DNA from 2 places in the Methylobacterium sp. Leaf106 genome. Region 1 is predicted to be linked to the other one. Evidence: predicted binding sites of a transcription regulator. Region 1 holds the regulator's gene; the other holds the start of a gene.
What was found. Region 1 encodes PhoB, which activates phosphate uptake and scavenging genes when phosphate is short. Its sites were predicted from a motif close to TGTCATNNANCTGTCAT; they were not measured.
Positions count from the first base shown of each region.

Region 1 (3,414 bases):
GAGCCGACCTCGGCCCTCGACCCGATCTCCACGGGCCGCATCGAGGAACTGATCGAGCAGCTGCGCTCCGAGTTCACGATCGTCATCGTCACGCACAACATGCAGCAGGCGGCACGCATCTCGCAGTTCACGGCGTTCATGTATCTCGGCGAGCTTGTGGAGTTCGGCCCCACCACGCGGATCTTCATGAACCCCGAGAAGCGCCAGACCCAGGACTACATCACCGGCCGCTTCGGCTGAGCCCGCCGGGGCCGCGTTCCGCGGCACCGGACCCGATCCCGATCCTACGCGATGCAGGCCGCCCGAGGCGGCCTCGGTCGAGGAGTGCGAGCATGCCCAACCACATCGTCAGTTCCTACGATACGGAACTGGAAAACCTGCGCCGCTCGATTTCCGAGATGGGCGGGATCGCCGAGAAGATGATGACCGATTCCGGCAACGCCCTGGTGCGCCGGGACGTGCCCCTGGCCCAGGCGGTGATCGGCGCCGACAAGCGCCTCGACGCCCTCCAGCACGAGATCGAGGAGCGGGCGATCCTGCTCATCGCCAAGCGTCAGCCCCTCGCCATCGACCTGCGCGAGACGGTCTCGGCCATCCGCGTCTCGAACGATCTCGAGCGGATCGGCGACCTCTCCAAGAACGTCGCCAAGCGCGTGGTGGCCATCGCCGAGCAGATCCAGCCGCAGAAGATCGTCATCGCCGTCCAGCACATGGGCGACCTGGTGCAGGAGCAGCTGAAGGACGTCCTCGACGCCTATGCGAGCCAGGACGTGAAGGCCGCCCTCGACGTCTGGGAGCGTGACGACGCCATCGACGCACTCTACAACTCGCTCTTCCGCGAATTGCTGACCTACATGATGGAAGACCCGCGCAACATCTCGTTCTGCACGCACCTGCTGTTCTGCGCCAAGAACATCGAGCGGATCGGCGACCACACCACCAACATCGCCGAGACGATCCACTACCTCGTCACCGGCACGAACGAACTGGCCGAACAGGATCGCCCGAAGAACGACGCATCGAACTACGCCACCGTGTCGTTGCCCGCCAGCGCCTGACCGTCCCTCCGGTCGGGCCATTCCGGCACGATCGTCGCGCGGCCGTCCCGTGCGTGACGGGACGGCCGCCCTCACCCTGAAAACACCCGCATGAGTACGCGCATCCTGATCGTCGAGGACGAGGAGGCCCTCACCCTTCTCCTCCGCTACAACCTCGAGGCGGAGGGCTTCGTCGTCGACACCGCCGCCCGCGGCGACGAAGCCGATCTGCGCCTTCAGGAGCAGGTTCCCGACCTCGTCCTCCTCGACTGGATGATGCCCGGTCTCTCCGGCATCGAGTTGTGCCGCCGCATCCGCGCCCGGCGCGAGACCGAGCGGCTGCCGGTCATCATGCTGACGGCGCGCGGCGAGGAGGGCGACCGCATCCGCGGCCTCGGCACCGGCGCCGACGATTACATCGTCAAGCCGTTCTCGGTGCCGGAACTGCTCGCCCGGGTCCGCGCGCTCCTGCGCCGGGCCAAGCCGAGCCACGTGGCGGACCTGCTCATCGCCGGCAATATCGAACTCGACCGCGTCAGCCACCGCATCCGCCGCCAGGGCCGCGAGATCCATCTCGGCCCCACCGAGTTCAAGCTCCTCGAGTTCCTGATGCAGAGCCCCGGCCGGGTGTTCTCGCGCGAGCAGCTCCTCGACGGGGTCTGGGGCCACGACGTCTATATCGACGAACGCACGGTGGACGTGCATGTGGGCCGCCTGCGCAAGGCCATCAACCGCCCGCGCCAGAGCGACCCGATCCGTACCGTGCGCGGCTCCGGCTATTCCTTCGACGAGATGTTCTCGACGGACGAGTGAGAGCGGGTCCGGCTTCGCGCCGCTCCGCCTGGAACGAGCGCCCGGATCTCGACGACGGGAGGTCGCCGCGGCTGCGGGCTGCCACCGGGCAACGAGGCCGGGAGTTCGACCCCGGAACTCTTTACGGGCCGCTTCGGCATGATCTCGGGGGCACCATGGGGCCTGAACGTCCGAGCAGCCCTGGCCGAATGAGTCTCATTCGGCCAGGGCGTGTCGGGACGCTTACGCCAGCAGGAAATCGAGGTGCGTCAGCGTCGCCTTATCGTGGTTGTCGATGATGGCGAACTGGACCACCTTGGCCGTGGTGCCGCTGCCATCGGCGTCGTAGGACAGGGCACCGGTGTCGCGATTGTAGAGAATGCGGTCGTCCGCATCGATCTTCGCGCCGGTCACACCCAGGTCCTTGAACGCCGCCGCGAGGTCATCGGCCGAGAGCGCCGCGAAGATGCTCTTCGAGAGCTGGATCGTGTCGATCCCGGCCGAGAAATCGGTGATGTGGTCGATATTGGTCGCGCCGAGCTTCGTGCTGAACACGAAGGTATCCTCGCCCGCCAGACCCGTCAGCGTATCCGCCCCGAGGCCACCGTCGAGATGGTTGGCGCCGGCATTGCCCTTGAGCACGTTGAGGAGCGTGTTGCCGGTGGCGTTGAGGTTGCCGGTGCCAGTCAGCGTCAGGTTCTCCACGTGGGAACCCCCTAGCGAGAAGGACACCGACGCCTTGACGAGGTCGATGCCGGTGCCGTCGCTCCCCTCCACGGCTTTGTCGCGAATGTTGTCGACGATGTAGGTGTCGGAGCCGGCACCGCCGATCATCGTGTCCGCGCCCGTCTTACCGTCGAGGACGTTGACGCCGGCATTGCCCCTGAGGACGTTGTCGAGCGAGTTGCCGGTGGCGCTGAGATTCTCGGTGCCGGTCAGCGTCAGGTGTTCCACGTAGGAACCCCCGAGCGAGAAGGACACGGATGCCTTGACGAGGTCGGTGTCACCGCCGCCGCTCACTTCGACGGCTTTGTCGCCGATATTGTCGACGATGTAGGTGTCCGATCCCGCGCCGCCGGCCATGATGTCGGCGCCGGCCTTGCCGTCGAGGAGGTTGGCGGCGGCATTGCCGGTGAGAGTGTTGGCGAGAGCGTTGCCGGTGCCGTTGAGTGCAGCCGTGCCGACTAGCGTGAGGTTTTCGACGTTGGCCGCCAAGGTCAAGCTGATGGACGAGCGGACGGCGTCGATGCCGCGATCGGCCGCCTCGACGACAACGTCGCCGGCATTGTCGACGACATAGGTATCATTCCCCGCATACCCGGTCATCGTGTCGGCGCCGCCCTTGCCATCGAGGAGGTTGGCGCCGTTGTTGCCGACAAGCGCCTGAGCGAACTCGTTGCCGGTGAGGTTCATCGCGCCCGTGCCCGTCGCTTTCGCCGTGGCCAGGGTCTCGATCGCCTGTCCGGCGGCGAGGACGTAGCTGACGCTCGTCTTGACGGTGTCCTGCCCGGCATCCTTCGCTTCGAAGACGCGATCGCCGGATTGATCGACGACGTAGGTGTCGTTGCCGGCCTCGCCGTACATC
Region 1 is NZ_LMNB01000012.1:629,579-632,992, forward strand. It holds gene pstB (phosphate ABC transporter ATP-binding protein PstB) at 1-240, shown strand, start outside; gene phoU (phosphate signaling complex protein PhoU) at 333-1,058, shown strand; gene phoB (phosphate regulon transcriptional regulator PhoB) at 1,149-1,850, shown strand; gene ASF34_RS10700 (calcium-binding protein) at 2,073-3,414, opposite strand, start outside.

Region 2 (3,414 bases), 550 kb from region 1:
TACTGCGCCGTCATCGTCAAGCACGTCGATGCCGGCACCCGCTCCAAGACCGCCATCAACGAGCTGCTTCGGACCTGAGACGCGCTCGCATGCGATTCGGATCGGCACTCTCCTCTTTCCCGTCGCGGAAAGAGGAGGGGCGGGCGCTCCTCATCGGCCCTGGCGCGACACAGGGCCGACCTGTGCGGCAGCGACCGGCGCGTTAGATCTTCCGTCCGATACAGACCGTCCCGGATGAGGCGTTGCCAGCGATGATCGAGCCTGCCCACTCCACCCGTGGCTTTCAGCTCGACGTGCTGGAGCGCAAGGTCCCGACTCCCTGCGACATCGTCGGGAGCGGCCCGGCGGCCCTACTCCTGCCGGCCCTGTCGTCGATCTCGGCACGAGCGGAGATGCGGCCCCTCGCCAAGATTCTGGGCCACGACTACCGTTGCCTCATTCCCGACTGGCCCGGCTTCGGCAACCATCCGCGGTCCCGCATCGCCATGGAGCCGGAGACCTTCCACGCCTTCATGGATTCCCTGCTCGCGGCATTGCCCGGCCCCTACGCCATCGGCATCGCGGCGGGTCATGCGGGGCCCTATCTCGTGGCGGCCGCACGGCGGCATCCGGGTGTGTTCGACCGGCTCGTCCTCATTGCACCCACCTGGCGTGGGCCGCTGCCCACCGCTCTGGGCGACTCGCGCCGCGGCTGGCTCTCGGGCATCCGCAAGGCCATCGAACTTCCGCTGCTGGGCGAGGCGCTCTACCGCATCAACATCAGTCCTCCGATCATCGGCCGGATGATGCGCGCGCATGTCTATGCCGATCCGGACCACGTCACGCCCGGCATCATCGCCGACAAACACGCCGTGACGCTCCAGCCGGGGGGCCGTTTCGGCACGGCGGCCTTCGTCACCGGAGGGCTCGATCCGTTCAAGGTCCGCAAGGACTTTCTCGCCCTGATCGAGGCGGACGGACTTCCGCCGATCCTGGTTTTGCGTCCGGAGCGTGCGCCCCGCCGGTCCGGCGCCGAGATGGACGCTCTCATCGCCGCCGGCCATGTGGCCAAGGCTTCGGTTCCGGGGGCCTTGAGTCCGCATGAGGAATATCCGGGAGAGGTCGCCGCCGCGATCCTCGCCGGCATCCGATAGGGGTCTCGTGCGCGGACCTGCGGGCAAACCTGTTACGGATCGACGAAATGTCATGCGCTCAGGGTGCCATACGAGTGTCGTTCAGGAACCCTATGGCTCCCCTATCGCTTGCCATTCCCGACGCATTTCACCCTGAGCCGCCGCCATGTATTCTTTGTTTCCCGCTCTCGCGTCGCTCGCCTTCACGTCCTGCGCCCTGATGGCGGCTCCTGCCTTGGCGCAGGCACCCGCGCCGAACACGGCCGACAGCAAAGCCACGAGCGGAAAGCCTCGTTCGGCGCCGGCCGTCGCCACGACGCCGTTGACGCCGGAGATGCCGGCACGCGCGCCCTATCTGTCCGACGCCACCGCGCCCGATACGGTCGCGATCCTGCCCCCGCCGCCGCGGGGACAATCGGCGGCGGAGACGGCGGACAAGACCATCTTCGCAGGGACCCGCGCCCTGAAGGGCAGCGCGCGCTGGGAACTCGCCACGGCGGATGTGGCGGACGGCCCCTCGGCCATCCTCGATGATTTCGCCTGCGTGCTCGGCCGCAAAATCGATCAGTCCCGCTCCCCGGCACTAATGACCCTGCTCGAACGCACCCGCCTCGATATCGGCCGGGCCACCCGCCCGCTCAAGGAGCATTACCGTCGCCTGCGGCCCTTCGTCGGCAACGAGGCCGAGATCTGCGTGGCGCGCACCCGCGAGCTCGGCGATGCCTTCAGCTTCCCGTCCAGCCATGCGACGCAAGGGTGGGCCTACGCGTCCATCCTCGCCGCACTGGTGCCGGAGAAAGCGACGCAGTTCTTCGTCCGCGGCAAGGCCTACGGCGAGAACCGCATCGTCTGCGGCGTGCATTGGGCCAGCGACGTGGAAGCCGGCCGGACGACGGCAAGCGTCGTCGTCAGCGCGCTCCAGGGCGATCCGGGCTTCCGCGCGGATCTCGAAAAGGCACGGGCGGAGATCGGCAAGAACCTGTCGCAGGAAGGCTCGCCGCCGGACGCGGCGATCTGTGCCCGCGAGACCTCGGCCCTGCGCGAACCCATCCTGTAGACGGCTACGGGGGCGCGGCGGCGGCCGAGCCCCTGAGCGCGGGTCACGCCGGGCGCGCCCCGACACACCCGCCAAGCCCCTTCGATCTTGCCAAAACGAAGAAAAGCCCGACCGTTGATCCCGGTCGGGCCTTTCTTCGTTTTCCCGTGAAACGGAAGGAAAGGGGCTTACGCCCTTACCCCGCCGTCGTCTTGTTCCGTCTCCGGCGTCGGGCGAGGAGATTGAGAGCCTCGACGCCGGCCGAGAAGGCCATGGCGGTGTAGATGTAGCCCTTCGGCACGTGGGCGCCGAAACCTTCCGCGATCAGCGTCATGCCGATCATGATGAGGAAGCCGAGCGCCAGCATCACCACGGTGGGGTTGGCGTCGATGAAGCGCGCCAGCGGGTCGGCTGCCAGCAGCATGACGGTGACGGCAGTGATGACGGCGATCACCATGATCGGCACGTGATCGGTCATGCCCACCGCCGTGATGATGCTGTCGATGGAAAAGACGAGGTCGAGGACCAGGATCTGCCCGACGGCGGCGGCGAAGCTCAGCACCACCGGGGAGGACGCATCCTCGTGGCCGTCATCGGGATCGACGGTCTCGTGGATCTCCTTCGTCGCCTTCCACAAGAGGAACAGGCCGCCGCCGATGAGGATCATGTCCCGCCAGGAGAAGGCCTTGCCGAAGATCTCGAAGACCGGCTGCGTCAGGTGGACGATGTAGGCGACGGTGCCGAGCAGGCCGAGACGCAGGACCAGCGCGAGGCCGATGCCGATGCGGCGGGCCTTGGTCTGCTGATGGGCCGGCAGCTTGTTGGTGAGGATCGAGATGAAGATCAGATTGTCGATGCCGAGCACCACCTCCATCACGATGAGGGTGGCGAGCGCCACCCAGGCGGTCGGGTCTGCGGCGAGTTGAAGAAGGGAATCCACGGGGAGAGAACCTCGAACGTCGTCAGGTCGGAAAGCGGCTGAAGATCAGGATGCGGCGGGGATGATGCCGGGGCGGTCTGCGGGTTCCGGCGCATAGATCCGGATGGCCTTCGGCACGACCTTGAAATGGGCCGGCGTGTAGGTGGAGAGCTCCCCGTCGGTGTTCACCGGCCGAGGCTTCTTCGTCTTCACCACAATCTCGGTGGTGTTGAAGGCGCGCACGTCGGCGGCCTTGCCCTGGGTGCCCCGACGGAGGGCCGGCAGCAGCGCTATGAGCCGCCACCAATGCGTGACCTCCAGGCTGTAGAAATCGAGCTTGCCGTCAT
Region 2 is NZ_LMNB01000012.1:74,735-78,148, forward strand. It holds gene dapD (2,3,4,5-tetrahydropyridine-2,6-dicarboxylate N-succinyltransferase) at 1-78, shown strand, start outside; gene ASF34_RS08255 (alpha/beta fold hydrolase) at 252-1,133, shown strand; gene ASF34_RS08260 (acid phosphatase) at 1,279-2,169, shown strand; gene ASF34_RS08265 (TerC family protein) at 2,345-3,088, opposite strand; gene ASF34_RS08270 (lipid kinase) at 3,134-3,414, opposite strand, start outside.
Region 2: the regulator PhoB is predicted to act here: its motif matches at 1,198-1,214, upstream of ASF34_RS08260 (acid phosphatase).